3 linked regions of the Pelodictyon luteolum DSM 273 genome follow. The protein of the gene in region 2 interacts with the protein of the main gene of each other region in a pairwise test. Links are inferred from orthologs where the notes say so. Each region holds a gene or a part of one and is shown on either strand. Other genes may lie near its edges. The genes, in order: PLUT_RS07015, PLUT_RS06555 and PLUT_RS05270.

Region 1 (9,768 bases), 110 kb from region 2 along the record:
TAGTTGCGAGCCCGTTCGATCTGGAACTGCATGAGCTTCTTGAATCGTTCGTTCATGGTTTTCTGCATGAACTCCTCCCTGCTGTACCCGAACCGCTCGAGGTCTTCAAGGGGGATGTAGATCCTGCCGCGGTCAATATCCTCCCCGACATCGCGGAGGATGTTGGTAAGCTGCATGGCAATGCCAAGGTCGATGGCGTGCTGGAGCGCCCGGCGGTCACTGTATCCGAAGATTTCGGAGGTCATGAGCCCGACCACCGATGCAACCTTGTAGCAGTATACATAGAGTTCGTCGAAGGTCTGGAAGGGATTGAATTCGATGTCCATGGCGACCCCCTCGATGAGTTCGAGCGGGAGTTCTATGGGGATGTTGCAGCGCAGAAGGGTATCGTGCCACGCCATCATGATCGGGTCGCCGCCGTGCTTTCCCTGATAACAGTTCTGCAGCTTTTCCATCCACTCCTCAAGCATCCGGTTGATGTCGGTTCGGGTGATATGGCCCGCCTCAAGCTGGTCCTGGGCATTGTCGACAAGGTCGTCGACCGTGCGCAGGAGAGCGTAGATGGCGAAAATCGGCTTCTGCTGGGGTTTGGGGAGGAAGAGGGTCGCCAGGTAGAATGTCTTTGCGTGATGCTTTGCAATCTCCCGGCAGTACCGGTATGCGGAGTCTAGCGGCGTAGAGCCTCCGGCTGCCTTGATGGCGATGGTTTCCCTGTCGTTGTCGTGATGCATCACCTCGTGCGCTTGTTGTCGGCCGTCCGCTTCGGTTCCTTTTTTTCTCTCTTTCCGGGGTATGGCGTCGCCTCAGAAATTTGTAACTTTCAGCGCCTGCGGAATGTTATTATGGACATAACTATGGACATAGCCATGGAATATTCAGAGAGAGGAAGCGTGGGCAAGATAAAACAATGCATCTAATATCGCAACACGCACTCCTGCAGATTGTTGCCGCTCCACCACTTAAGTAATCATACCGCTGTTGCCGAATACGCCCGTTACTGAACACCCGAGGGAGAGGGCCATACTGGTCGGCCTTCCCTCTCCTCCCGAAATACCCCGTTCACTTGTCGAGGAGTACCTTGTCGAGCTGGCTTTCCTTGCCGATACTGCGGGAGCCGATGTTGTCCGGACACTCATCCAGGAAAGGAAGCTCCGCGATCCGGCCTACTGCATAGGCCGGGGAAAGGTGGATGAGCTTCTGGAGATGACGAAGGAGGATCAGGTGGATATTGTCATTTTCGACGATGACCTCACTCCGGGCCAGACCCGGAACCTTGAGCGTGCGCTCGACTGCAAGGTCATTGACCGCACCGGCCTCATTCTCCAGATCTTTGCCATCAGGGCCAAGTCGCACCAGGCGAAGATGCAGGTTGAGCTCGCCCAGCTTGAATATCTGCTGCCCCGGCTTTCGGGTCAGTGGACCCATCTTTCGAAGCAGAAGGGCGGTATCGGAACCAAGGGACCCGGCGAAACCCAGATCGAGACCGACCGTCGGCTGGTGAGGAACCGTATCGCTTCACTCAAGCAAAAACTCCGGGACGTGTCGCTGCAGCACGATACCCAGACCGGCAGCCGGCGCAGCGTGCCGAGGGTGGCGCTTGTTGGCTATACGAACGCGGGGAAGTCTACCCTTATGAACCAGCTTTGTCCCGATGCCGGTGCATACGCAGAGGACAGGCTGTTTGCTACGCTCGACACCAGGACCCGGCGTCTCGAGCTGAAGATAAATAAACTCGTTCTTCTCTCCGACACGGTGGGATTCATCCGCAAACTTCCGCATACCCTCGTCGAAAGCTTCCGCTCCACGCTTGACGAGGTGTTGCAGGCCGATTTCCTTTTGCACGTCGTCGATCTCAGCCATCCGGGTTTCGAGGAACAGATGCAGGTGGTGCAGAGCACGCTTCGCGAGATCGGCGTGAAGCACCAGCATATCATCGACGTGTTCAACAAAATCGATGCACTTGCGGATCCTTCGGTGCTTCGTGACCTCAGGGCACGCTACCCCGATGCGGTGTTCATTTCAGCCGCGCGTGGCATAAACCTGACGGCATTGAGAGAGTGCATCGCAGAGCATGTCGGCCGTGATTACAGTGAACGCCGGATCAGGGTACATGTCGCCGACTACAAGATCATCGGCTACCTTTATGAGCATACCGAAGTTACCGGCCGGCGGTGCGTCGACGAAGAGGTCGAGTTGACCTACAGGGTGCACAAGAACAGACTGAAGCATATCGACGCCCTCACCGGGCATAGCGAAGAGGCCGGACATGCAGTTGCAGATTCATAACACGACCCGCCGGAAACTCGACGATGCACTCCTTTGTCGAGCGGTGGAGACCGTCATCCAGGGCGAAGGCAGGCATGCTCTAGAGATTGCTGCGGTTTACTGCGGAAGCAGGATGAGCCGCCGCATCAACCGGGAGTACCTGCAGCATGACTGGCCTACCGATACCATTTCCTTTCCTTACGGGAGCGGCGGGAACGTCGAGGGCGAATTCTACATATGCCTCGACGTCATTGAAGAGAACGCCCGGCGCTTCAATACGGACTTCGAGCGTGAACTGTTTCGTGTCACCATCCACTCCGTCCTCCACCTCGCCGGGTATGACGACCATTTGCCCGAAGACCGCCGCCGTATGACGGAGAGGGAGGATAGCTACCTGCAACAGCTTTTTCGATAACATTTCAATCCATGAGCCTCCACCTCAGCAACCGTCACGGTACGGTCATGCAGTCGGAAATCCGCAGCATGAGCCTCGAATGCAGCCGCCAGGGCGGCATCAACCTCGCGCAGGGTGTCTGCGATACCCCGGTTCCTGAGGTGGTTCTGCGGGGGGCTGCCGATGCCATGCAGAGAGGCCTGAACACCTATACGCCGCATGTCGGCATCGGTGCCCTTCGGCGGGCCATCGCGCAGAAGCAGCAGCGTATGTATGGCATGGTGTGCGACCCCGACAGTGAGATCGTTGTCACGGCGGGTGCCACAGGGGCCCTTTACTGTGCGTTCCAGGCTCTGCTCGATCCGGGTGACGAGGTCATCGTGTTCGAGCCTTTCTACGGCTATCATATCACCACATTGCAGTCTGCAGGGGCCGTTCCCGTTTTTCTGCCACTGAATCCCGAAGGATGGTCTTTTAGCGAAGCAGACCTCATGTCCGCCGTAGGACCAAAGACGCGGGGAATCATCGTCAACACTCCCGCGAACCCCTGCGGAAAGGTGTTTTCCCGCAGCGAACTGGAGGTCATTGCTGCCGCTGCCGAACGCTTTGACCTGTTTGTCTTCACTGATGAGATCTACGAGCATTTCCTCTACGGGGGGCTTTCTCACCTGCCCTTTGCGACACTTCCGGGCATGAAAGAGCGGACCATCACCATTTCGGGGGCGTCGAAAACCTACAGCGTGACGGGATGGCGGATCGGTTACGCCATTGCAGATGCTCGGTGGGCGGCTGCAATCGGGTATTTCAGCGATCTGGTGTATGTCTGTGCTCCAGCACCCCTGCAGGCCGGCGTTGCTTGCGGGATGGATGAACTCGGGGATGACTACTACCGGGATCTTGCAGAGGAATACCGCCTGAAAAAGGACCGGTTCTGTTCAGCGCTGTCGGCGGCAGGCCTGAGGCCCGCCGTTCCGGACGGAGCATACTATGTTCTTGCGGATGTGACCGGGATACCCGGCCGGAATGCATTTGAGCGGGCCATCCATATCCTTCATAAGACCGGCGTGGCTTCAGTGCCCGGCAGTGCTTTCTACAGCGGAGGAAAAGGGGAGTCGTTTGTGCGGTTCTGCTATGCAAAAGAAGACGCGGTACTTGATGAAGCGTGCCGCCGCCTGCAGTTTCTTCGCTGAAGGCAACCGATTGAGGGCTACCGCTGTTATATTTTATCAGTTGGGGTATGTGCTGTCCCTACGAAGGAGTATGGTGCTGTAAACCGTAAACTACTATAAAGCCATGAACCTCCTGGAATCCGTTTCTGTGCCTTGCCCCTATTGCGGGCAGACCATGGATCTTGAGATCGACTGTGCTGCAGGAAATCAGCAATACACCGAGGACTGTCCTGTCTGCTGCAAGCCGGTCACCATTGTTGTCGCGATTGCCTCGAACGGCACCCCTTCCGTCGAGGCGCGTCCCGAAGATTCCTGACGGAGCATCCCCCGCTCCCCAAGCATGTGCCTGCCTGCCGGTCAAGCATCAGGCGGGCTTTTTGCCGAAATTGACAACGTAACTGTACCATTGTCATGCAAAATGAGAGGGGATACATTGAGCGTCCATTTGACGCCGGCCATTTTTTCGAACTTGTTCCCGACATGCTCTGCAGGATGTCGATCGAGGGAAAGCTTCTGCAGGTGAATGCCGCCTGGCAGAAACATCTCGGCTACACTTCCCGGGAACTGCTCTCGATGTCGCTCTATCGTCTTCTGCATCCCGACGACCGCTCTTCGACGAAACGGGAGATGGAGCGACAGCGGTCCGGACAGCGTACCGTCAATTTCATCAATCGCATGCAGTCCCGGAGCGGTGACTGGCTCTGGATGGAGTGGAATGCTTCCCCGGCCGAAGACGGTGTTGTCTATGCGGTTGCCCGCAACATTACCGGACGGATGCAGGCTGCCCGGAAGACCCGTCTTTTGACCGATGCGTTTCAGCACTGTACCCACGGCTTGGCAATCGAGGATCCCGATACCCGGCGGATCCTTGCCTGCAACCCTGCTTTTGCCGGGCTGCACGGGCGGACGGTCGAAGAGATGACCGGGCTGCACCTGATGGAGTTCTATCCGGATTCACAGAAGGATGTTGTCAGCTCCTGCCTCCTTCGTTCCGCCGAGAGTGGATCCTGCAAGTTCGAGGCCTTCAAGAGCCGCAAGGACGGTTCGCTGGTGCCGGTGCAGGTCGACATTGTTTTCGTGCGTGACGAGCATGGCGATCCGCTCTATCAGATCGTTACGGCTGAAGACATAACGGAGCGTCGTGAGGCCGAAAAGGCTCTCCGGGAGAGCGAGTCGCGTTTTCGTGCTGTTGTGGAATCGGCTCCCGACGGGATATTCATCCAGACCGGCGACACCTTCGCCTACCTGAACCCGGCAGCGCTCAGGATGTTCGGGGCGGCAAAGGAAGAGGAGATGCTTTCCCGGCCGGTGGTCGATCATCTGCATCCGGATTTCCGTGAACGGGTGCTTGAGCGGATCCGGAAGCTCAACGAGGAGAGGATCGGCCTTCCGTTTCCTGAAGAACGTCGGTTCCTGCGCTGCGACGGATCATTTTTCGATGCCGATGTCTCAGCGGTTCCGTTCATGCATGACGGCCAGCATGGTGCTCTGGTGTTCGTGCATGATACCACTGAACGGCACCGTGCTGAAGAGGAGCGGTTACGGCTTCGGCAGGATCTGTTCCAGTCTCAGAAAATGGAATCCATCGGCAGGCTTGCCGGCGGCGTGGCCCATGACCTCAATAATCTTCTGACGCCTATTCTCGGATATGCCGAGATTCTGGACGGGCAGTTCGGCCCTGACGATGAACGACTGCAGGATATCCGGGCCATCCACGGCGCAGGGGTCCGTGCACGCGACCTGATCCGCCAGCTGCTTGCTTTCAGCCGCCGTCAGTCGCTTGATTTCAGGGTGCTGAATCTCAATGCCGTCGTCAGGGGGTTCCTGCCCCTCCTGCGTCGAACCTTGCCGGAGAATATCGCAATCAAGGAAGCACTGGCCGAGGGCGTGGTTGCAATTGAGGGGGACATCGGGCAGATCGAGCAGGTCATGATGAACCTTGCCGTCAATGCGCAGCATGCCATGCCGGGTGGAGGCCAACTTTCGATTTCTACAGAAATGGTTGCGGCCGGCCTGTTGCCGAGAGATGTTCTTGATGAGATCGGCCCGGTGGACTGTGTGGCCCTCTCTTTCACTGACAGCGGTGCCGGCATGGACCGCGATACGCTGGAGCGGGTTTTCGAGCCGTTTTTCACGACGAAGGAGAAGGGGAGCGGCACCGGTCTCGGTCTGGCTACTGTCTACGGCATCGCCCGCCAGCATAACGGGATGGTTGCGGTTGCAAGCACCCCGGGAGAAGGCGCTTCCTTTACCGTGTATGTTCCCGTTTCTTCTGGAGAGCCCGTTTCATCGGTGGCGGATGCAGCCACTCTTTTCAGCCCTCCGGTGGAGGGCGGCGAAAGCGTGCTGGTGGTGGAGGACAGTGCAGTTGTTCGTTCGTTTGTTGCCGACGCACTCCGTCATTACGGCTACCGGGTTAGTGAGGCGGATGGTGCATCATCTGCCAAAGCTGCCATTAAGGACGGCTCCTGCTGTCCGGATCTGCTCCTTACCGACATCATCATGCCGGGGATGAATGGCCGTGAACTGTATCTGGAACTGCGCCACCTCTGTCCGGCCATGCGGGTTCTCTTCATGTCGGGCTATGCCGCGAGTGTGCTTGAAAAAGAAGGGGTTCCGGAATCGGGGGTCGGGCATCTGCACAAGCCGTTTTCCGTAAAGGATCTGATCGAGGGGGTATCGGGGCTTATTGCCGGCCCCGGAGGGAAAATAAAAAAGCCGAAACCGAAGATATAAGCCGAATTCTGTGAATTATCCGGCGTGCCGGATAAAACTGCAGCCATTTATCTGATGCGGCCTACCCGAAAACTCTCCTTGCGGAATCGGGCGGGCCGCCCTCTTTCCCTTACGGGAAAAGCTTTCCTATTCAGCCTTGCTTCGGGGAGGTTTGCATAGCGCATTCCGTTGCCGGAATGCCTGGTGGTCTCTTACACCGCCGTTTCACCCTTACTCCGGTTTCCCGGAGCGGTCTGCTTTCTGCTGCGCTCTCTGTTATGGACGGTTTGCACCGCCATACCCGGGCTTGATTCCCTTTCGGGGATCTCGACCGGCACCCTGCCCTGTGAAGTTCGGACTTTCCTCCCTGCGCCCAAAGGCGCAGAGCGGCTGCACACTTGCGGTTTCAGCAAATGAATTTCTTGAGTGACGAATAAAAGAACATGGAATGCCTGAAAATCATTCCGGGGAATTGAATATCAGCCTTCAGCTTCTTCGAACAGTCGTTCGTGGACGACGATGCGGCCGCATGACTCGCAGAGGTAGAACCCGCCCTGCACAATCATGGTGTGACGGTTGGTAGGCACACGGGTGTTGCAGCCTGAGCATGCGTTGCGGTTCAGGCGGACCACGGCATTCTGGAGGGTGCCGCTGCGGAGGTGGTCATATTTGTCGAGAAGGCGCTTGGCTTCAGTATTGATGATCGCTCTCTGCGCTTCGATTTTCTTCCGGAGCTGCTGGACCTCGTCCTCGGTCTCGATGACGATGCTGTTGAGTTCCTCTTTTTTATGTTCGACCTGCTTATCCAGATCGGTCAGCTGCTGCTTGAGGACATCGTCGGGCATCATCTCTTCCGTCATTTCGTCGTAACGGTTTTCCTCAATCAGCTGGCGGCCTTTTTTCTGGAGCTCTTCCTTGCGCTGTTCTCCCTGGCTGATGTCCTGCAGACGTATTTCGGCCTGGGCGATCTCCTTTTCTTCGTACTCGATCTGCTTGGAGAGGGCATCATACTCCTTGTTGTTCCTGGCAAGGGTCTGTTTCTCCTTGAAGGATTGGATCCTCTCGTGGCAGCCGTTGATGATTTCATTGAACGACTGGCGGAGCTTCAGGTGCTCCTCGGCGGTTTTGCTGCGGGCTGCGATCTGGCGGGTTGTGAACGCCAGGTCCTCTTCCAGGGCGCTGATCTCTTCAGGCAGGCCTTTCTGGAGGCTGACGATTTTTTCTATCTGGTTGTCAAGGTGCTGCAGCCTGACGAGGAGGTTGATTTTCGTATGATCCACTACTGCTTGTGTTTTGGATTATTGAGGCATAAAAAAAGCACCTTTTCAGTGAAAAGGTGCACGCTCTGCCGGGTGGTATGTGAAATAACAGACTGTACTGAATCGTCTGCAGAAACTTTTATGAGGGACCTCTTGTGCATATCGCTAAGAAAACTTGTTTGTGCCCGAAAGGAGATTCGAACTCCTACACCTTGCGGCGCTCGTCCCTGAAACGAGTGCGTCTACCAGTTCCGCCATTCGGGCAACGCGTTATGCTGAAACAAAAACAAATAAGCTCTTTTTGGCTACAATGCAAAAAACAAAAATTACTTGATCTCCTTGTGCAGGGTGTGGCGCTGCAGGTTGGGGTTGTATTTCTTCAGGACGAGCCTGTCGGTGGTGTTCTTTTTGTTTTTCGTCGTGCTGTACCTCGAAACCGTCTTTCCTTCTTTTTTGGCTTCAGTGCACTCAAGCGTGATGACGATTCTGTTTTCTTTTCCTTTGGCCATGGTTCGCTTCCTGGTATGTAGGGGATAAATTGTAAAGAGCAGTGAATATACGACTGCCCTCTAGATTTTGCAAGCAGGAACCAGTTCTTTCCTTTCTTCCTGATGCTGTGATGCTTCAATAAAAAGAGCCGCCCCTATGGAGCGGCCCATTGAGGGCGTCTCTGCAGGTATTGCAGCCTACTGCATAAGGCATTGTTCGGCCTCAAGCCAGTCCTCAACCTCGCAACCGATCCTCCTGCCTTTCTGTTCCCAGAGGTAGTAAGCCGCAAGCCTGACTTCCTCTTCCCTGTTGACCTGTTGTTCGGGCATCTCTTCGTTTCTCTTGTTCGACATGTTCTCTCCTGTTGATTGGTTTCATGATATCAAGCACCACTTCGGGTCATCATCATACTGCGCGTGCCTGCAGCCATACCGTTATGGCTGCAGGCGTTTCAAAAACAGCCTTCGCTCTGATTTGGTTCCGGCGGCAGTGAGGATTTCCTCCGGCTTATGCACCCGGAGCTCCGGAGGTTTGGGGGACTGCTCCGAAAACCGGGGGAATTTTGGTATCTTCATTATTCAGTACCCAGTTACTTTCCATTGACAACCACAAAATTCTGCTGCATCTTGCTTGACCGCACTGCATTCCACTACGACAACGGAGCGCTCTTCTGTGAAGGCGTCGCCCTTAAAGATTTGGCCTCCAGGTGGGGGACCCCTCTCTACGTCACTTCGAAGCATAGCATCGAAGACCGGTACCGCGAATTTGAAGCGGCTTTTTCCGGTCTTGAACACTTCACATGCTATTCGGTGAAGGCCAATTTCAATCTCAGTGTCATAAAGACCCTTGGCGATCTTGGATGCGGGTGCGACGTCAATTCCGCCGGTGAGCTGTTCCGAGCCCTTAAGGCCGGGGTTCCCGGCAGCCGGATCATTTTCGCCGGTGTCGGCAAACGCCCCGATGAGATTTCCTACGCGCTTCTGAGCGGTGTGCTCATGCTGAAAGCCGAGTCGCTCTCGGAGCTCCGGGCAATCGATGCCATTGCCGCAGAACGAGGCCTCACGGCACCTGTTGCCCTGCGCATCAACCCCAATGTCACCGCTGAAACCCACCCCTACATCACGACCGGCGACAGCAAGGAGAAGTTCGGCATCGACGAGGCTGAACTTCCCGAGGTGTTCTCGCTTCTCGGTGAGCTGCAGCATGTCCGCCTGGTGGGGCTCGACATGCATATCGGATCGCAGATTTTTGACCCCGAGTTCTATGTCGCAGCCATTACCAAACTGCTCGATATCTTCAATTATTCACGCAGTAAGGGCTTTGGGGTGGAGTTCCTTGACATCGGTGGCGGGTTCCCTGCAACCTACGACCCGATGAAACCCGAGACCCCGCTCGACCGCTTTGCCGACAAGATCATTCCGATGCTGAAGCCTACCGGCGTGAAGGTTATTTTTGAGCCGGGCAGGTTTCTGCTTGC
Region 2 (10,997 bases):
GAGCATCATGCAGGGTCCGCACCATGCAGCCCAGAAGTCAACGAGTGCAACCTTGCCCGACTCGAGGACTTCAGCCTTGAAGTTCTGGTCGGTAGCCACGAGATATTTTCCGCTCATTTAAGGTATCCGATTAAATTGTTTAACAAGTAAAACTCCATATAAATACATCTCGACGAATGAGGAAAGTAACAAAAAAACAGCTACCCCGCAATTTTGACATTGTCCGGTCCCAGAATTTCCTCAAGCTGCAGGAGGGCATCCTCGTCGGCATCGAAGGGTGAACTGCGGGCAAACACATTGAGGGTTTCGATGGACTCGCCTGCCTGCACCCTGACCTCAAAGTCAACCGGCGTATCGCCCCGGTGCCGATCGAACACCTGCTTGACCTTCCGGAGGCGTTCAAGCTGCGTATCCTCGTCTGCATCGACCTTGAGCACGATTTTGCGGATCAGGGTTTTACGGACCTTCTCTACCGGCAGGACCTCCCGGACGAGCAGTTTCAGCATTCCCCCGCTCACTTCAGCCTCTGCGACAAGCATCACGACCCCGTCCGGCTTGAGCAGGTGGGCGTACTGTTCGTAGACGCTGGCGAAGACCGTAAAGTCCGCCTTGCCGGTAAAGTCCTCTATAGAGCCGAACAGCATCTGCTTGCCCTTGCGGTCGCAGTAGGGTTTGGTAGAGACGACGAGACCGATGACGCGGTACTGGCGGGAAAGGGTGATTTCGCGCATGTGGAGCTGAAGCGAAGAGAACGCAGCCCAGTCGCGGCGCCACGGGGAGAGCGGATGGCGGCTCAGGTAGAACCCTACCAGCTTTTTTTCGTGCATCAGCTTCTCAGGTTCCGGCATCTCCGCGGCAGGCTCCATGTCGGGATAGTGGGCATCCTCTTCCACCGTGCCCTCTTCGACGCTGAAGAAACCGCATTGGCCTAGGGTGACGGCCCGGTTTTCAATCTGGCCGAACTTGATGGCTTTGTCGATGTTTGCAAGCAGGCGGGCCCGGTGCGGATCGATTTCGTCGAACGCGCCACAGAGAATGAGGCACTCGAGCGCCTTACGGTTCATTACCCGCTGATCGACCGAAGCGGTCAAGTCGAACAGGTTCAGATAGTCCCGTTTTCGGCGAAGCCGGGCTGTAATAATGGCCCTTGCCGCACCGCCGACCTGTTTGATGGCGCTGAGCCCCACACGGATGGCCGGCGGGCCGGTCGAGTCGTCGACGGAAAAGAGTGCGTCGCTTTTGTTGATGGACGGCGGAAGAATCGAAATCCCGAAACTCTTGGCCTCGTCAGTGAGATGCTTCATCCGCTCGGTGTCGCCGATCTCGCTGTTGAGGATGGCAGTCATGAACTCGATGGTATAGTGCGCCTTCAGCCATCCCGTCCAGTATGCAAGAACCCCGTATGCCGCAGAATGGCTCTTGTTGAAGCCGTACCCGGCAAACTCCGCCATCAGCTCGAAAACCCGGGTCGCCAGGGAGTCATGCACCCCCTGCTCCACGCCGCCCTTGACGAAGTCCGCCTTGAACTTCTCCATGATCTCGGGCTTTTTCTTGCCCATCGCCTTGCGGAGATTGTCGGCCTTAGCCATCGAAAACCCGCCCATCACCTGCGAAATCTGCATGACCTGCTCCTGATAGACGATAACCCCGTAAGTCTCCTTCAGGATGGTTTCCAGCATGGGGTGCATATAGTCGATGGTCTCGCGGCCGTGCTTGCGGTCTACGAACAGGTCGACGGCATTGCGTTTTTCATCGATGCGTGCATTCAGCGCCCCGGGACGGTAGAGGGCGCTCATGGCGATGATGTCTCCGATCTGGGTCGGCTGGAGGCGGGTCATGTAACTCTGCATCCCTGATGACTCGAACTGGAAGATTCCAGCCATCTTCCCCTCCTGGAAAATCTTGAAGGTCTTCCGGTCGTTCATCGGCACCTCTTCAAGCTCGATGTCCACCCCGTGGCGTTTTTTGATGAGCCGGAGGGTTTCGTCGATGACAGCCAGGGTCACCAGGCCGAGATAGTCGATCTTCAGAAGCCCTGCCGTTTCGATCCAGTTCTTGTCGAACTGGGTGACCACCTGCTTCTCCCCCGCCCCGTCCGCGCTTTTCGGTTTGCCGGCTGCAGGCTCGTCAAGATCGATTTCATCGGCGTACTGGCGCTCCTCTGTCTCGATCTTGTTGGAGACATAGAGCGGGACCTGCTCCTCGAGAGGTCCTTCGGTAATGACGACCGCGCCTGCGTGCATGGAAACGTTTCGTGCCCGCCCTTCGAGCGCCCGGGCATAGTCCATGAGCTCGCGGATCTCGGGTGTGCTGTCGGCGTACTCCCTAAGCTCCTTGACCTCGAGCAGCGCCTTTTCAAGGGTGGTGCCGGGCCTTGAGGGCACCAGCTTGGCCAGCCGGTCCGCAACCGAAAGCGGCACCTCGAGCACCCGTGCAGCATCGCGGATTGCCGCCTTGGCGCCGAGGGTGCCGACGGCCACCACCTTGGCCACGCTTTCGGGGCCATATTTCTCTACGGTGTACTCAAGCACCTTCTGCTTGCCGACCGGCGTGAAGTCTATGTCGATATCGGGCATCGAAAGACGCTCGGGATTCAGGAACCGCTCAAAGAGCAGTTTGTACTTCAGGGGGTCGATGCGGGTGATGCCGGTAAGGTATGCGACGATGCTTCCGGCCGCCGATCCCCTGCCGGGGCCAACGGAATAGCCCATCTTCCGGGACGCCTGGATGAGGTCGCTGACAATGAGGAAGTAGGAGCTGAACCCCATCTTTTCTATGACGCCGAGCTCCAGCTCGATGCGTTCCTTAACGTCCTCGGGTGTAATGCCGTCCTCCGGGTTGTCGCCGTACTTTTCACGGGCACCCTCCCATGTCAGGTGGCGGAGGTAGGCCGCCTCGTCCGGGAACGCTTCGGGAACAGGAAAATGCGGGAGGATCGGATCCTTCTCTGAAAATGCGTAGGTGCAGGCCTCTGCGATCCGGAGGGTGGCGGAGAGCTCGCCGTACCGGTCGTCGAAGAGCAGCCCCATTTCTTCGGGAGATTTCAGGTAGTACTCCTTGCCGGGAAGGGCAAGCAGGTTCTGGCTCGATAGTTTCTCCTTCGTCCGGTTTGCCACCATCGCCCGGTAGCACCCGGCGTCACGCCGCTCAAGGTAGTGGACGTTGTTCGTCGCCACCAGCGGGATCGAGAGTTTTTCACCAAGCGCCACGGTCGCGGCATTCAGCTCGTCATCATAATGGGTGCTGTGCCGCTGCAGTTCAAGATGGAACCGGTTGCCGAACACCTCGCGGTAATACGCTGCCTGCGACTCGGCCTCTCCGGCGGCTCCTGAAAGGAGGGCCCTGCCGATACGGCCGGAACTATAGGCGGAAAGACAGAAAAGGCCGTCATGGTAGGTTTCAAGCAGTTTCGGATCGACATGCGGCATGCCGTTGTGGAAACCGTCCTTTGATGCCCTTGAGAGCAGGACACAGAGGTTCCGGTACCCTGTTTCATTCTGGACGAGAAGGACGAGCGAGGGCGCCTGGGCCTGTTTCTGCTGGTGCTCTTCGCCCTCAAGCAGCAGGAGTTCGCTGCCGATGATGAGCCGTACCCCGGCACCTGCGGCATCGCTGAACAGCTCCGGCATATTGAAGATGGCGCAGTAATCGGTCACTGCGACACTCTTCATTCCGAGTGATGCCGCCTTGGTGAACAGTTCGCCCGGAAATATCGGGCTGCTCTGCATCGAATAGTGCGTATGGGCGTGAAGGTGGACGAAATCCATAGGTGCCGTGCTCTCCTGGGGTATGAAAAGGGATGGAGTAATATGTGCATTGCAAGGCAAACATGCACTATCCGGCGTCATGAAAAATCAGACCATAAGCCCCCCTCTCATCCCTTTCGGGGGCATCAGCACGTTCATGATCGGTCAGCGGCACCTGCCGGGCGGCCAAGCAGGCGATGCAGGGGTTCCGGCCGGCGTTCAGGCTGCAGCACGGATTCAAGACGGCGATCGGGGAGAAGATCCATATAGAGCGACTCGTAGGAGCGGACCATCGCATCGGCCGAAAAGCGCTCGAGGAATTCCTGACGGCACCGGCTGCGTGAAATGGTATCAATCTCCCGGATGGCATTGATGAAATCCATCCGGCTGTTGCAGACGAATCCGGTCTTGCCTCCGGTGATGATTTCCGGAGCTGATCCGCATCCGCGGACGATGACCGGAGTGCCTGAAGCAAGGGCCTCGATCATGACGAGCCCGAACGGCTCGGGCCAGTCGATGGTGTTGAGCAACGCCCGTGCGTTTTTCAACAGCTCCCTTTTCCTGCACTCATCCACCTCGCCGACATACTCGACGAGCGGATGCTGGAGAAGCGGCTTGATTCGCTGATCAAAATACTCCCTGTCGACAGGGTCTATCTTGGCTGCAACCTTCAGGCGCACCCCGCAGGCAATTGCAAGCATCATGGCCTGGTCAGGACGCTTTTCCTCTGAAAATCTGCCGAGGTAAAGGAAATAATCGTCGGGATGCAGATTGTAGTCGAACGAGGAGGGAGGGTAGCCGTGGTAGATGGTCCCGACCCAGTTGATGTCGGGGACAGGACTGCGCTGATTGTCGCTGATCGACACTAACGGGAGATGTCGGTATCTGCGGAGAATTGCGGCATAGTCGTCGATATCAAGACGGCCGTGCATGGTGAAGACGGTAGGCGCCTTTGCGTGAACGGCGAATGGAAAAGTCACGTACTCGAGGTGGGAGTGGATGATATCGAACTCGTCCGCCATCTCGCCGTACACCTGGGCAAGCATCAGCATCGTCGTAATCAGCGGAGAGTGTTCCTTGCGTCCAAGCCGCAGTCCTTCCCGGACCGGTGCGATGAGCCTTGCGCTTGTAATCGAATCGCCCGAAGCGAAAAGGGTGACATCATGACCGCGGGCGACAAGACCTTCGGTAAGGTGGTAAACCACCCGTTCGGTGCCTCCGTATTTTTTTGGCGGCACCCGTTCAATAAGCGGGGCGATCTGTGCAATCCTGAGCTGCGTGTTCATCGGTCATCTCCTTCTGATTCATGATGCAGTGTATGGAAGTTCGGTAAGGACATTCGTTCTGATCCTGCTTGTTTTGCGGTAAAGGGTGAGCGGCAGTTCGATATCTTCAAGGGAGTGCACCAGCACCGACACCCGGTCGTGCAGCACCTTCACATCCACCGTCCGGTCCCGCCAGCGGACCGAGAAGGAGAGGCTCTCCCACTTTTTCGGCAGCCAGGGTTTCAGGACCAGCCGGTCGGACTTGATTGAAAATCCTCCAAATCCGGAAATGACCGTCTGCCAGGTTCCGCCGACCGCTGCGGCATGTATGCCGAGATCGGTGTTTTTGTGGAGGTTTTCAAGGTCGAACAGCGCCGTTTTCATGAAATAGCTGTAGGCATGCTGGCGCCGGCCGGCCTGGATTCCCATTATGGCGTGAACGCAGTGGCTGAGTGATGACTTGTGCGCCGTGCGCTTTTCATAGAAATCGTAGTTGACTTCGATCTCTTTACGCGTGAATGCATGAGGAAAGAGCATGATCATCATCAATACATCTCCCTGCTTGATGAGACGGGTCGAAGCAATGTTGCGGTATGTCACACCGCGGGGAAGCACCGGGTGCCCTTCACGGTCGAACCGGTCGATCACATGGTCTTTCAGGGCGAAATAGCCGTCGAACTGCTCGATGACCCCTGTTTTCTGATCTCGCCTGAAGCCGAGCTTGCGGCTCATCCTCAGCCATGCCGCTGCTTCGGCACGGGTGAGGGAAAGTCGTTCGGAAAGGGCTTCGAGCACCTCCGGCCGGGATTTGCCGACATGCTTGAACAGCATGGCCGCCAGTTTGAGGTGCCATTTGACGAGCGCATTGGTATAGGCATTGTTGTCGACATGCTCATGGAACTCATCGGGCCCGATGACGCAACGGATCTCGCATCGCTCCCCGCTGTCGATCACACGGGAGGCCCAGAAGCGCGCCGTGAGGAAAATCATCTCCAGTCCGCAGTCAACGAGAAATGCCTCGTCTCCCGTAACACGGAAATACTTTTCCACACCGTATATCACATCAGAAACGATGTGATCCTCCTCCGCCCCCGTATAGATGAACCGGATGGTCCGCTCAAGCTTGGAGGCGAAACGCGGGGTCACATCAACACCGGTCGTTGCCGACTCCCATGCGTATTTTGCCCCTGCGTACCCCAGCCTCCGGGCGTTTTCCCTCGCACCCGGCAGCGTGTTGAACCGGTAGAGCAGCATGTTTCTGGCGATATCCGGGAAGTTGTAGATGAAGAACGGAAGGATGAAGATCTCCGTATCCCAGAACACGTGGCCGAGATAGCCCTCACTGCTGAGAAACTTCGCCCCGACTCCCCCCGGTGCCGGCGGGCCGTTGATGAGAAGCTGGTAGATGTTGTAGCGAAGGGCTTTCTGGGCGGCATCATCACCCTGTATCTGGACGTCGGCCTGTTTCCACCGTTCATCCCAGAGGCTCACATGGGAGCGGATCTCCGTCTGAACGCCCTTACGGACAAAGGCGCGGAGCCGGCATATGGCGTCTTTCATCATGGCCTCCGGCGGCACTTCCCTGGCGGTGGTGACAACGGAAAGCTTTTCAAACAGGTAGGGCTTTCCCCGCTGGACATCGAGGGTGATTTCGCTGGTGAACTTCTCCCCGTAGATCCTCGGTTCCCATTTCAGATGCTGCCCCGGCGGTGCAACCAGCCGCCAGGAAGCTGCCTCGGCAATGCGCATTTCCTGCTCCCGGGTCTTCATCTCCAGGTACATGAAGTTGCGTCCGCGCTCGATTTTTTCGAGCTGCAGGTGCTTCAGCAGTTCTTCAGGAAAGTAGCCGCGATTGCAGACACCGCCGTTCAGCCCGCTGAACACGCGGAGCGGACCGGAAAAATTCCGCGGGGTTATTCTGACAAGCATGCATCCGTAATGCTGGTTATGCAGCATGACAATGCGGAGGGTCTCAAGGGTGAGGATCTTTCCTGTAGGGTGGCGGTAGGTGGTTCTACGGTGCAGCGCACCTTTTTTGAGGTCGAGGATCTGCTCATGCTGGATGGCGCGGGAGGTGGACAGGCAGAACTTCTGGCCCTCCACCCAGAGCGACAGGTCGGTCCACATCGGGCACTTGACCAGTTCCTCCACATCAGCTTCGGACTTGTCGTACACACCGGAAATGTACATCCCTCCGGCATGGCCGGATGGCAGTTCCTCAAGGCTGCCCCTGATATTGAGGTAACCGTTGCCGAGCGTCAGGAGGGTCTCGTTGATGCGGATATGCTTTTCACTCCGCCGGAATCCGCTCTTGCGAAGGAGCCACTCCTCCTTAGAAAGCTCCAAAAGGCTATCAGCCCAGGGTACTCTTGCATCCGCTCCCATGACAACCTCCCCGGGAAATGTTCCCGTTCCTTCATTTACAGTGGGGGATGATGAAAAATTAAACGGCCTCCCTCCCAAAAAAGTTCAATGAGCGCCCTGAAGAATACAGCCAGGGGCACGGTGGATACAGTGTCCTGTAAGGGAAATTCGGAACAGCACAAAAAAACTACTGCCAGAAGAGGCTGATTTCAGGGGTCCCGGTATGGGGATAACGCATTTTTTCTTATTATTTAAGAACACGGCGCCCCCCAAGAAGGCGACCGACGGATCCATGCTCAAACCGACGAGCGGTCCACCGGTTGCAAGAAGCCGTTTTACCAATGCTTTAACCGCCACCTGTCTTGGAGCAAAACACCTACAACCAATGCCCCGTCTGCAGCTTCCCCCTCACTGCTGACAGCGCCGTCTGCCCCCGGTGCGGCAACGACATTCTCGAAGAGATCTCCTCGCTTGACCAGCAGGACAGGGAACGGCATAACCGTACCATAGAAGATAAAAAAGCCGAATGGTACACCCGCTGCCTGACCGACAAGCTCGCCGGGTTCCAGCCCCCCGAAGAGGACACCCCGGTAGAAATAAAAGAGAACCGGGAAGCCCGCCATATCTGCTGCAGCCCCGATGAAGCCGAATTCCTCCGCACAACCAGCCGCAGGGACCTGCTCCGCGATAGCGGACTGCGGAAAAAATGGTGGGAGTCACTGACCGCCGAGTGGAAAGACGTGGTCCGCCACACCCTGAAAGTGGTTCGGGACCCCGCTGACAATGAACTGCTCGCTTTTTTCGACACCACGCATCTGCGCTGCGACAACCGCAGGATCCATGATCTCCTCCCGGTCGCGCCCCTCGAAAAGCTTCAGCAGCTGCGGTGCGACGAGTCCCCCGTCGAAAGCCTTGAGCCTGTCGCCGGCCTCACGAACCTGCAGCGTATGTATGCCTTCGACTGCGATTTTTCTTCCCTTGAGCCGCTTCGCGGACTGAAAACCCTCAAACTGCTCTGGATTTCGAGCACAAGGGTCGCCTCACTTGAACCGATACGCGACCTGGAAAACCTTGAGGAACTCTACTGCTCCGAAACCCCGATCACCGACCTCTCTGCGCTGAGGAACCTCAAGGCCCTGGAAAAACTCAGCTGCTATAAAACAGGGATCACATCCATCGACGCGCTCTCGGACCTGGAAAACCTGATAGAACTCGGCATCAACAATTCGGCGGTCAACGACCTCTCGCCGCTTTCTGCTCTCAAGAACCTTGAATACCTCCGCTGCAATAAAACCGCCATCGAGAGCATCGAACCGCTCCGTAACCTGCCGTTCCTCCGCGAACTCAGCATTGCAGCAACTCCGGTAAGCAGCATCGAGCCCCTTGAGATGCACAGCGAACTCGAAGAGCTTGACATTTCCTATACCCAGGTACGCTCAATCGAGCCGGTCATGGCCCATGAAAGCCTTGAGAAACTGGAACTGACTGCGGGCCGGATACCCGACATCGAGCTCGAACGCTTTATTGAACTGCACCCGGACTGCGAGGTCATCCTGAAAAGCTGACCGGAAGAAAACGCGGGATACACTCCCCCATACCCTATACCTCCCAAGAACGCAGAATGGCGGCCCGATGGCCGCCATTCTGGCGTATTGCCTGTGCCTGCATTCGCCGGCACCATGGTCCTGAATGTTACATGAACACAGCGAGGAGTAGACCCGCGGCAACCGCAGAGCCGATGACGCCGGACACGTTCGGCCCCATGGCATGCATCAGGAGGAAGTTGTGCGGATCAGACTCAAGACCGACCTTGTTCGCTACACGGGCGGCCATCGGCACAGCCGAGACGCCGGCTGAACCGATAAGCGGATTGATCTTCTGCTTGAGGAAGAGGTTCATGAACCGAGCCATGAGGATACCGCCGGCCGTACCGACAGAGAAGGCGATGAGACCGAGGATGAGGATGCCGAGGGTCTCGATGTTCAGGAACTTCTCTGCAGAGAGCTTGCTGCCGACACCGAGTCCGAGGAAAATGGTGACGATATTGATGAGGGCGTTCTGGGACGTATCACTGAGCCTGTCAACAACACCGCACTCGCGCATCAGGTTACCGAACATGAGGAACCCGATGAGGGGAGCAGTTGAGGGCAACAGAAGCGCGCAGAGCAGGATCACGACGAGCGGGAAAATGATCTTCTCCCTCTTCGATACATAACGGAGCTGGCTCATCTTGATCTTGCGCTCAGCTTCGGTAGTGAAGAACTTCATGATCGGGGGCTGGATGATCGGCACAAGCGCCATATAAGAATAGGCGGCAACAGCAATGCTGCCGAGCAGCGCCGGGCTGAGACGGGAAGCCACAAAAATCGAGGTCGGACCGTCGGCACCGCCGATGATGCCAATGGAAGCGGCATCCTTCATGGTAAAGTTGATACCCGGAACATACTGCGAGAGAACGAGTGCGCCGATAAGGGTCGTGAAAATACCAAGCTGGGCAGCACCGCCGAGCAGGGCGGTTTTCGGGTTGGCGATCATCGGACCGAAATCGGTCATGGCGCCGACACCCATGAAGATGAGCAGCGGGAAGACACCGGTTTCGATGCCGACATGGAACACATAGTAAAGAATGCCGCCCTCATCATTGATATAGGCCAGCGGTATGTTCGAAAACACAGCGCCCATGCCGATCGGAATGAGAAGCAGCGGCTCAAACCCTTTGGAAATGCCAAGGTAGATGAGGAGAATGCCAACGCTGATCATGAGCAGACGGCCGAGACCTTCAGTCCATATCAGGTTGTTGTCGGTAATGAGGGCATAGATGCCGGTGCTCTCCATGAGGTTGTTCATCACCAAGCCGATCGACAGCCTCTCGTGGGTCACTTCGGATCCCTGGATGTTCACGAGGAGGTCTTCCCGGGAAATCCGGATGAGTTCAGTCCCGGCAGGAATCGGCGAGTACTTGTGATAGAGGGAATCGTTGATGTAGGTGATGTGGCCCGAAACGCCGGCAGTCACCGTAATCTTGTTATGGGCCTCATCAGAAAAGAGGGCGAGAAAATCTCCCTGCTTTACCTCGTCACCAACCTTCAGGTTCCGGCTGTCGCGTATCGGGACCTTCACCAATTCAAGGCTGTCGGGAACCTGAAGGGTCACCGAATTGCCTTCGGTCTGGAAAAAAGTCTGGGAAAACCCTGCCGTACTGAAGAGCAGCAGGGAAAACACGACTAACAGTAATTTGCGCATAGTTGTGGTTTGAAACCTATGAATTTTTCAGGGGTGCGCTCCCCATCCCTCCACACTGACAGCTGAAAGGATGGGGGCGTGTCACTCCGGTTTTATCAGGCGATGTATACGAGCACGTCACCGGTTGCCACCGTATCGCCGACGGCGACATCAATGGAGACGACTTTTCCAGCCCTCGGCGACTTGACGGGAGACTCCATCTTCATGGCCTCGATGATGGCGATCTCATCACCCTCGGCAACCGTGTCACCGACTTCGACGGAGATGGCCATGACGGTTCCGGGAAGAGAGGTTTCAACAGGAACGCCCTCACCTGAAGAAGGAACGGCTGCAGGTGCTGCTTCTGCGACAGGTTTCACGGCGCCGGTTCCATCGGCGA
Region 3 (9,813 bases), 270 kb from region 2 along the record:
ACAAAGGCCGTCGATGCTGCTGAACGGAAGCATCCTCGGAAGGATGCTCGGCACCTTCACCCTTGCAAACCGCTTCATGCCGGTTTCTGCATCTTCAAGCTCTATGGCGAGATTGAGCGAAAGGTTCGACATGAACGGAAACGGGTGGCCGGTGTCAAACGCCAGCGGCGTCAGCACCGGATAGATCTCCTGGCGGAAATACCCTCTCAGCGCCTCTTGTCGGGAAGCGTCGAGATCATTGAAGCACAAGAAACTGATACCCTCCTTCTGCATTGCGGGAAGCAGGTCGTTGTAAAAGCAGTTGTTGCGCTGGATGATCTGGCGGGTGACCATCTCGCGGATGCTGTCGAGCTGCTCAATGGGGGTGAATCCGTCGATGGTACGGTCCTGAATGCCGGCTTCATACTGGTCTTCTATTCCCGCCACGCGGATCATGAAGTATTCGTCGAGGTTGGAGCTGAAGATGGAAATGAATTTGACCCGTTCAAGAAGCGGATGTGCGCCGGCGTTCACCGCCTCTTCGAGAACTCTCTGATTGAAATAAATCCAGCTCAGCTCGCGGTTTACGTACAGGTCCTCATCCTTGAAATCAGCTTGCCGTTCCAGGCTTTGGGGAAGCATCGCATCTGGCATTTCTTCACTCATGACATGCTTTGTCTTGGTATGGATAAAATCTCGTTACGGCATTTTCATCAACAAAAAGGTCGAGCGGCTCGTCCCATGGATCACACGGCAGTCTGTCATGAAGCTGCATGCTGAACCCGAACCCGATACGGCAGGGGCGAACGCCCATATGCTGGAGACGCGCAAGAAAGCGGTCATAAAACCCTTTTCCGTATCCGAGACGATACCCGCTCCGGTCCACGGCGACCAGTGGAACGACAACGGCATCGATCATATATTCATCACCCAAAGAGCGCTCCAGGGGCTCAGGGCTGCCGAAACAGGACCGCACAAGCGGCATGCCGGGACGGTACACGACCGAAACCAGTCGCCCCCCCTCCTCATCCTCATTCCGGTAATCATTCCCGCAATCAATGACCGGGACCATGAGGGGTATATCCATAGCAGCGAGACCGCAGGCCAGTGAAGCCGTGTCCATCTCCACAGCCGCTTTCATCGGAAGGTAGAGGTGCACCGCGCGGGCTCCCTTCAGCTCTCTCTCCGCCAATGCCCGGAGTGCCGCAGCCCGGCTCATGGCCAGAGCCTCTGTGGCGGGGATTGATTTTCGCGCCCTGATGGCGCAGGCACGTATTCCGGCCTTGTGTCGATGCGGCATCACGCCCCCGGTAAAAGAAAAATCAGGAGAAATAAACTGTTGGAATCATACCTCGGTTATCATACAATAAGATAATAAAACGAAAGGGTTTCCCCCCTCCCCTGCCCCTCAGAACAGCCGAAACAGGACAGAGCGGAACCCAATTAACACAATTGCAACACAGTCAGCATGGATACCATGAGCGATTCCTCAACCCTCATCGCACGCCGTCCGCTCGCTCCCCGTTCGATCTTCTGTGTCGGAAAGAACTACCGCCTGCACGCCCTTGAGATGCTCATGATGGAAGGCGCAACCCCCGGAACTACGGAAACCCCCGAACCGGAGCCCATCATCTTCATGAAGCCTGGCACAGCACTTGCCGGTGACTCGAGGATCATGATGCCGTACTTCGAAGGCCGACCACTCTCACGCTTGATGCACTACGAGGCTGAAATAGTACTCCTGGTCGGGCGCGACACCGACGGATGTACTGAAGAAACCGCCATGGAATACATCTCGGCAATCGGCGCAGGCCTCGACATGACGCTTCGCGATGTGCAGCTTGAAGCAAAAAAAGCCGGCAACCCGTGGCTGAAAAGCAAGGGATTCCGCCGAAGCGCACTCGTTTCCGACCTCGTTCCCCTCAGCGAAGCCCTCCCGGCAGACGACTGGACGATTACACTCCACAGCAACGGCGTTTTGTGCCAGCATGCGGCGCTCGGGGAAATGATCCATACCCCTTCCGCTCTTGTCCACTATTTGTCGTATCTTTACGGACTGCGTCGGGGTGACCTTATATTTACCGGCACGCCGGCAGGAGTAGGGCCCGTCTCCCCCGGAGACACCCTCCGGGCATCGCTTGCGATGCCTGATGCATCCGGCGGAACGAAAGAGCTGGCCGTTCTTGAAGCCACAGTGGCCGAAGAGCTGAACCCATAACCACGTACCCCATATCCATGAGCATAGTTTTTCAGGAGGCGCATATCATCAGCCCCTCTGACGGCATTGACGCCAGGGGCTCAATCAGGGTATCCGACAGCGGGGTCATCGAGACCCTCTCGATTGGAGAGACCCCGCTTGAGCCTTATGCAGAAGAAAAAGTCATTGCTATGAGGGGTAAAATACTCTCCCCCGGCCTTTTCGACATGCACTGCCATTTCCGCGAACCCGGACAGGAATACAAGGAGACGCTTCTGAGCGGCTCGGCCGCCGCCGCAGCCGGAGGATTCACCGGAGTGGCGCTGATGCCGAACACCACGCCCGTCATCGACAGCCCTCTTGGGGTCACCTTCATCGGCTACCATGCCGGGAACCTCCCTGTCGACCTTGAGGTGATTGCCTCCATGACGGAAGGAAGCCGCGGTGAGAAGCTCACGGCGTTCGGAAGCCTGAAAGCCTACGGAGTGAGGGCCGTCTCGGATGACGGCACCGCCATCCAGGCAAGCCAGTCGATGCGCCTGGCGTTTGAATACGCCTCCAACTTCGACATGCTCATCATCCAGCACTGTGAAGACCGGTCCCTGACGACGGGAGGAGTCATGAATGAAGGAATGTGGTCGTCGAAACTCGGACTCAAGGGAATCCCCGACATCTCAGAGGCCATGATGCTTGCCCGTGACCTCATGCTGCTCCGCTGGCTCGAAGAGCACAAGCTGCACGACCCGCTCTGCCGCCCCCGATACCACGCAGCCCACGTCAGCACGGCAGCATCGCTCCAGCTGATCCGGGAAGCCAAGCGGGACGGCCTGCAGGTGACCTGCGAGGTCACCCCGCACCACTTCACCCTGACCGACCAGGACCTCTACCTGGCCGAAAAGAAAGGCAACTTCATCATGAAGCCTCCGCTTACCTCCCCGAAAAACCGGGACGCGGTGCTGGAAGCCCTTGCCGACGGCACAGCGGACGCCATTGCCACCGACCATGCGCCGCATGCCCTCCACGAAAAGGAGTGCCCCCCCGGCGAAGCTTCGTTCGGCATCATCGGACTGGAAACCTCGCTGGGCCTCACCATGACGGAGCTGGTGATGAAAGGAGTCATCACGATGCATCGGGCTATTGAACTTCTGTCGGTCAATCCGAGAAGAATCCTGCGGCTCCCCCCCATCCGCATCCGCGAAGGGGAAAAAGCCAACTTCACCCTCATCGATCCTGAAGCCGTCTGGACCGTATCTGCCGATCATCTCCGCTCCAAATCCGCCAACACCCCGTTCATCGGCCGCCAGCTGAAAGGCCGCCCTATGGGAATCTTCCACAAGGGCCGACTTACTGCAAGCGCCCGGGGCATAATTGACGCCCCGGAAGGGTGAAGTCCGATCTTGGTTATGGTATTAATTTTTATTACTTTCGTTTTCTTTTTAGACAACAAACAGAACCACCTCACCAACCATGGCAAAGAAACAGTCGTTCGGCGATAAAAACAAGAAAGGCGGCACCAGCGATTTCAAGGTAGCTAAGCTCGTGTTTTCCGTGAAATCCGAAAAACGCAATGCATGGAAGTTCGTTGAAAAGAATGTCCGCATTCCCAACGGAGAAAACGACCAGGCAATCCTCACCAAGGCAATCAGCGACTCCGTAAAGTAAGCGGTTCCCCGTCTCACGGCAGGGTGCTTTCAAGGCCCCTCTTGACGCACGTCCCCCCGATACTTCCTACATTCCCTGCGCCCCCTCTTCTCTCTGGATGAGGGGGGCACACAAGAGAGCGAGAACAGCATATGCAGAGAGATCCATCCCCGTCAGGAAAAGCACCATCGGGGGAATGGTTTCAGGACTGGTTCAACCATCCGTTCTACCTCAGGATCTACAGCCACAGGGACAGGGATGAAGCCGCCCGCTGCGTCCGCTCCATCCTGCGGCTGACTGAGCTTGAACGCGCCGTACCATCCGGTCTTGATGTGCTCGACATCGCCTGCGGGGCAGGTCGCCACGCACTGGAGCTCCGGAAACTCGGATGCAGGGTCACGGCGAACGACCTCTCCCCTTACCTCCTCGAACAGGCCCGCATCGAAGCCGCGCACCAGTCGCTCGACATCCTTTTCACCTGCCGTGACATGCGCCGCATCGACGAGACGGCAGCTTACGGCCTCGTCGTGCAGCTGTTCACCAGTTTCGGGTATTTCGATACGCCCGAAGACGACCGCATGGTGCTCAAGGCAGTCCATAGGGCCCTTGTTCCGGGTGGATGGTATGCACTTGACCTCATCAACCCCCTGCATCTGGAAAGAACCCTCGTGCCGCACTCGGTAAGACGCTCGGGGGATCTGGAGGTTGAAGAATCGCGCAAAATCGAAGGCGGGCGGATCTGGAAGGACATCACAATTACAAGCGACTCGGGTGAAACCGTATCCTTCACTGAATCCGTGCAGCTGTTCCGGCCGGATACCATCTCCGGAATGCTCAGCGAAGCGGGGCTCAACCTCCAGAGCATCTCCGGCAGCTACAATGGCGAACCGTTCGACCCCGACCACTCTTTGCGACTGATCCTTCTTTCCAGAAAAGACTGACCTGCACGGCCAGAACTATAGCCCTCACTGCATGAGCAGGCGACCTGCCGTTGTGATGCCCGCGCTGCGACCCTTTGAAAGGAGCCGCTGGAGAAGCTGTGCGGTGAGGAAGGCGTCACCGGCGGCAGTATGGCGGTCGTAGAGGCGGATGCCGTAGCGCTGGCAGAGATGATCGAGACGGTACTCGCCGGCTTTGTGGGCAAGGTTGTAGTAGGGCCCTTTTTCGAGACGCTTGGCAAGGCTGGCGGTATCGACAACACCATTGAAAAGCCGTATGCGGAAAGTCTCGGAAAGAATCCTGTTCAGCATGGCTACATCAAACGATGCATGCTGGGCGACAAGGATCGATGAGCCGATGTACTCCAGGAACGCTTCTGCAGCCTCAACCTCACCTGCCCCGCCAGCTATGTCTTTTTTCAGGAGCCCGTGAACCGCAACGGCCTCGCTGCGGCCGACCCGGTCCTGGCGGACAAGAACTTCGAACGAGTCGGCAACGTTGATCGAAAGCCCGTTTATGGCCACGGCACCGATGGAGATGACCCCGTCCGTCTTCAGGTCGAACCCTGTCGTCTCCGTATCGAACACCACCATGCGCACTGATTCTAAGGGGGTATTCCCCTTCGGACGATCCTTCATCGACTGCAGATAACGGCAGACTGTTCCGGGAAGTTTCCCGCTCCGGCACCGCCAGAGGGCGGCCTGGAGAAGCAGCATGTCAGTCGCGGATATAGTCAAGCTGGAACCTCAGGTTCAGGGTTTGCTGGATCTCGCCGATGGTAGTGAAGACATTGCGGAGCATCTGCCGGTCAAGCTTGTTGAGGCTTTCGGGTTTGATGTAGCGGCCGGAGCTCGAGTGCTCAAGGCCGTTGAGGGCGCGCAGCTTCATCAGGAACTCATAGGCGGCAGCTGCTTCAAGACAGAGCCCGGAGAGGGCCGGCTCGAGCTCGCCGATACGTCGGAAGCGCTCGACAGTGCTGAAATACTCGGGGATCCTGAGCTGATAGCTGAGCACGCGTGCGGCATCGGCCAGCGGCATCATCGCCCGGGATTTGATGTCGAACTCATTGGCGTGGTCGCGGCTTTTCTCCACCATGAAGTTCCGGAAAAACCCGAGCGGCGGAGGGTTCTGCAGGGCGTTTTTGGCAAAGAACTCAAGAAAGCCACGCCCTCTGGCAATGCTTTCGAACACGTCCCGTTTCAGCTCCCCTGCCAGCGCACCATCACCGTATACCGGCCTGAAATCAAAAAAGATTGTGGAGTGCATCACCGCTTTCGGCTCCGGCGTTTCAATCCACCGCCTGAAACAGCTTTTCCATTCAGTGAGCGGCAGGCACCATTTCGGATTTGAAGCCATGACTTCGGCCGGGCAGCGGACGAATCCCGCACCCTCCAGCATACCGGTCACCCTTCTGGCGAGCTCCAGGAAAAACTCACGGACCGACTCCCGTTCTGACTCTTCGGGATCTGCATACAGGAGTGCGTTGTCCTGGTCGGTCCTCAGGAGCTGCTCCTTGCGGCCTTCACTGCCAAGCGAGAGCCAGGAGAACGGCACTGAAGGGAGCGGGCGCCCTTCAGCCTGCAGGGCGGCAATCGTCGTGCGGATTGCGCGGGTAATGATGGCGTCGTTGATTTCGGTGATGATGCTCGTCATGAAATGAACCGCGACGTTCTGGCTCATGTACGTTCCGAGGAGGTTTTCGGCCTTGTCGCGCTCGGCTTTGAACTGTTCCACACCCTCAGCCGCCATGATCTCCTTCATGATGACTGCCGGGTTGTTGCCTTCGGAGGTTATGATGTCATGCTCGGATATGATCCCCCGGACCGGGGTGTCGATGGTGCCGTCAAGAGTGATGCAGAAGTGGCGGAGCTTCGTCTTCACCATCAGCATCACCATATCGGCAACGGTCTTGCCTCCCGTGATTGTGTAGACGGGGCTGCTCATGATATCGCGTACCGGCCGCTCGTTGACGGGCCCTGACACGGCTACGACCTTTTTGCGGAGATCGGTGTCGGTGATGATGCCCCGGGGGTGCCCTTCCGGGGAAACGACAAGGATGGAGCCGATGTTGCATTCAGCCATGATGACGGCCGCCTCCCGCACGCTGATGTCTTCCGGGCAGGTTACGACGTTGACGACAGGCTTGACTTCGAGGGTCTCATGCTCGAGAAAACTGCTGCAGGAGGGGCCTGGCGCCCCCTGGCGGCGAAGGGAGAATGCAGAGGAGAGCGTCCGCTCGATTTCCTGAACGCTTTTGGCAAACTCGCCGGCAAAAAACATCGACACGCCGGCATCGGCGGCAATGAGCTCTTTTATTTTCCCGACGGGAATATCATAGATGAGGCTCTCTTCAGCAACCTGTGCATAGAGCAGGTAACCATGGCCGCCGAATATGGCGCGCACGCCGAACACGTCACCCTCATCGTACAGGTCGACAAGCACCTCCTCCCCGTCAATGCGGTCATAGAGCTTTACAGCCCCTTTCATGACCATGAAGGCGGCGCCTTTAAGGGGATCATCCTTTTTGAACAGCAGCTCCCCCTCTTCATGGTAGCTGACGCTGACCGCGGAGGCAAGCTCACCGAGTACTTCGGGGGCGAGCTTGTCGAACGGAGGGTATTTGGAAAGATCGGCGGCTACCCGCTCGACGATGGTGTTTGAAGGCATGGCACTCTCTTTATCGGGTGAGTCAGGTTCGCAAAACAGAGGCAATGCAGAGAGCAATCCGGCTAGCCGAGCATCTTCCTGTCGCGGTACCACTCGAACGCGCTCCGGATGCTCTCTTCATGCGGCGCATAGCGCATGCCAAGCTCCCTTGCGGCCTTGTCGGAGCGATAGAAGAGAAATTCCGAAGCGACCCGGAACATGGACATGTTGAAAAGCTTCGAAATGCTGTTGCGGTCCTTTTTCCTGTCAAGAAGCGACTTGAGCACCTTGGCAAGGAAGAACGGAAGGGGGAAGCGCACACGGGGAGCTCCGGTGACCCTGCTGATGGTGTCGGCAAGCTGGTGGTAGGTCACATTGTCACCACCGATGATGTAGCGTTCTCCGGTCCGTCCCTTCTCCATGGCGGCCATGATGGTCTCGGCGACGATGTCGACATCGACGACACAGATCCCCCCAAGGGGATAGAACGGCAGGCGGCGGTTATAGACATCCTTGATGATGCGCCCTGCGTTGAAGTTGATGTCGCCGGCGCCGAACACGAATGCGGGGTTGACGATGACGCAGTCCAAACCTTTTTTTACGGCCTCGGCCACGGCAAGCTCTCCAAGGTGCTTGGTACGTGCGTACTCGAGACTGATGGCATCGAAATTCCATGGGGTGGTCTCGTCAACCGGCCTGTTTTTTCCGGCGATTCCAACGGCGGTTATGGAACTGACGTGCACCACCCGTTTCACACCGGCCGCCATGGCCGCGTCAAGGATGTTCCGGGTCCCATCAACATTGATGCGGTAGAGCAGGTCGTTCTTCCTGTCCCCCATGTAGGTGAGGCCAGCGGAGTGGTAGACCTGGTCAATGCCCTGCATTGCCGTCAGAAGAGAGGCTTTGTCTGTAATGTCGCCGTGGATGATGCGGATCCGGTCGAGAACCCCGGAAAGGGAGCTCAAGTCGGAACTTTTGCGGACAAGAATCGCCACATCATCTGCAGTCGAGGCCAGTTTGATCACGAGGCGTGATCCAATGAAACCGGTCGCTCCGGTCACCAGGATTTTTTTGTTCACCGTGTAAGTCTTGTCAATCAATTAACGATCATCGGGCCGCTTCAGACGGCCCGGAGGAAACCGTCCGGCTACCGGAGGGCGGCGGTTTCATCAAGGGCAATTTCTCCGGAAAGAATCTTTGTTCTGAGCGCTTCGATCCGTCCAAGCACGGAGGGAGGAATGCGGTCTTTGTTAGAGACACTGTAGACAAGGTCCGTATAGCGATCATCAAGGCCGTACACCACTGCCCTGCCGCCTTCAAACGAGCCGTCTGCTGCGGAGGCAACCGTACTGAATACCGACCGGTCGACCGCCTTCGTCATGCTGCCGAGAATCCGGCTGTCCTTCAGCGTCTCAGGGTCGCAGTCCGTACAGATCACCAGGCGGCCGGTCTCGCCAGCGGCCTCAAGCACGCCGAGGCCGCTGGCACCGGCGGCCTGATAGATGATGTCTGCTCCCCTGCCATACTGGCCGAGAGCCAGCTCCCTGCCTTTTGCCGGATTGGCAAACGCGCTGCCGGTCATGCCGATGAAGCCGGAGATGAGGGTTGCGCGGGGATTGACGAAATGCACTCCCTCCCTGAATCCTGTCTCGAACTTCCTGATGATGCCGGAATCCATCCCGCCGATGAACCCGACAGTGTTCGAGCGGGTCATCAGTCCGGCAAGTGCGCCGGCAAGGAATGATCCCTTTTTCTCCTCAAAGGTCATCCCGGAAAGGTTGGAAGGAAGAGCCGCTCCTTTAACCGGCATGTAATCGACACAGGCGAATTTCTTTGAGGGATACTCACCGGCCAGTGCCGTAATGTCTTCACTGAAAAGAAGGCCGACGCCGATGACCATCCCGATTTCGGGATCATCGGCCATCTGGCGGAGAGCCGCCTCGCGCTCGCCCCCCTCTCCACCGGGTTCGACATAGATGAAATCGACTCCAAGTTCTTTTTTCGCCTGTTCAAGGCCGCTGTATGCCAGATCGTTGAATGCCCTGTCTCCACGTCCGCCGACATCGAACACCAGTCCGACCCGAAGGGGACCTTCGCTGGTCTTGGGTGAACCGCTTCCGGTACCGGAAGGATTTTGAGCGCAGCCTGCAAGCAGAACCGCCCAGAGAAGGAACACCGTGTGGAAGTACTTCATCCCGTATGCTGTAGAATGGAATTCAGGGGGCCCCGGGGAGCCTCTTTTCATTAGGAAAACGTTAAGTTACCAAAATCCCGCTCTTTTGAAAAAAGATAGACCGCTCCCGACTGCTTTTTCACGCAGCCGGAATGGTTACATTCGTGTAAAAAAGGTGATCATCCCGGAGATGTTCCTATATTTGATAGTACAATCCTCTTGTTATGAGGAACACTGT

The links.
Region 1: the proteins of PLUT_RS06555 (region 2) and PLUT_RS07015 interact in binary tests that used the Escherichia coli proteins (3 or more experiments, as listed by UniProt). The link is inferred for Pelodictyon luteolum DSM 273 from one-to-one orthologs.
Region 3: the proteins of PLUT_RS06555 (region 2) and PLUT_RS05270 interact in binary tests that used the Escherichia coli proteins (3 or more experiments, as listed by UniProt). The link is inferred for Pelodictyon luteolum DSM 273 from one-to-one orthologs.

The regions. Positions count from the first base shown.
Region 1 is NC_007512.1:1,523,660-1,533,427, reverse strand. The notes cover bases 1,923-4,770. They hold PLUT_RS07015 (pyridoxal phosphate-dependent aminotransferase), read left to right. Parts: upstream 1,923-2,691; coding sequence 2,692-3,849; downstream 3,850-4,770. Other genes in these bases: PLUT_RS07010 (CPXCG motif-containing cysteine-rich protein), read left to right, coding at 3,953-4,144; ybeY (rRNA maturation RNase YbeY), read left to right, coding at 2,267-2,680; hflX (GTPase HflX), read left to right, coding at 1,923-2,286. Also shown: PLUT_RS07035 (phytoene/squalene synthase family protein), read right to left, coding at 1-731; more of hflX, read left to right, coding at 979-1,922; PLUT_RS07000 (zinc ribbon domain-containing protein), read right to left, coding at 7,023-7,823; rpmG (50S ribosomal protein L33), read right to left, coding at 8,129-8,311; PLUT_RS11525 (DUF2934 domain-containing protein), read right to left, coding at 8,489-8,644; lysA (diaminopimelate decarboxylase), read left to right, coding at 8,918-9,768. UniProt on the Escherichia coli protein: Shows aminotransferase activity with methionine and histidine as substrates, and to a lesser extent also with phenylalanine.
Region 2 is NC_007512.1:1,421,849-1,432,845, forward strand. Bases 1-4,077 are described here. They hold PLUT_RS06555 (DNA polymerase III subunit alpha), read right to left. Parts: upstream 3,768-4,077; coding sequence 201-3,767; downstream 1-200. Other genes in these bases: trxA (thioredoxin), read right to left, coding at 1-117; PLUT_RS06560 (glycosyltransferase family 4 protein), read right to left, coding at 3,902-4,077. Outside these bases: more of PLUT_RS06560, read right to left, coding at 4,078-5,032; PLUT_RS06565 (glycoside hydrolase family 65 protein), read right to left, coding at 5,051-7,396; PLUT_RS06570 (leucine-rich repeat domain-containing protein), read left to right, coding at 7,738-8,940; PLUT_RS06575 (sodium ion-translocating decarboxylase subunit beta), read right to left, coding at 9,068-10,618; PLUT_RS06580 (biotin/lipoyl-containing protein), read right to left, coding at 10,714-10,997. UniProt on the Escherichia coli protein: DNA polymerase III is a complex, multichain enzyme responsible for most of the replicative synthesis in bacteria. This DNA polymerase also exhibits 3' to 5' exonuclease activity. The alpha chain is the DNA polymerase catalytic subunit.
Region 3 is NC_007512.1:1,144,478-1,154,290, reverse strand. What follows is about bases 3,628-6,520. They hold PLUT_RS05270 (3'-5' exonuclease), read right to left. Parts: upstream 5,473-6,520; coding sequence 4,783-5,472; downstream 3,628-4,782. Other genes in these bases: PLUT_RS05265 (DUF294 nucleotidyltransferase-like domain-containing protein), read right to left, coding at 5,474-6,520; PLUT_RS05275 (class I SAM-dependent methyltransferase), read left to right, coding at 3,970-4,758; PLUT_RS05280 (hypothetical protein), read left to right, coding at 3,644-3,838. Outside these bases: ppk1 (polyphosphate kinase 1), read right to left, coding at 1-645; PLUT_RS12170 (5-formyltetrahydrofolate cyclo-ligase), read right to left, coding at 638-1,279; PLUT_RS05290 (fumarylacetoacetate hydrolase family protein), read left to right, coding at 1,457-2,197; PLUT_RS05285 (dihydroorotase), read left to right, coding at 2,215-3,564; more of PLUT_RS05265, read right to left, coding at 6,521-7,423; PLUT_RS05260 (SDR family oxidoreductase), read right to left, coding at 7,486-8,481; PLUT_RS05255 (BMP family lipoprotein), read right to left, coding at 8,550-9,596; PLUT_RS05250 (CHAD domain-containing protein), read left to right, coding at 9,800-9,813. UniProt on the Escherichia coli protein: DNA polymerase III is a complex, multichain enzyme responsible for most of the replicative synthesis in bacteria. The epsilon subunit contain the editing function and is a proofreading 3'-5' exonuclease.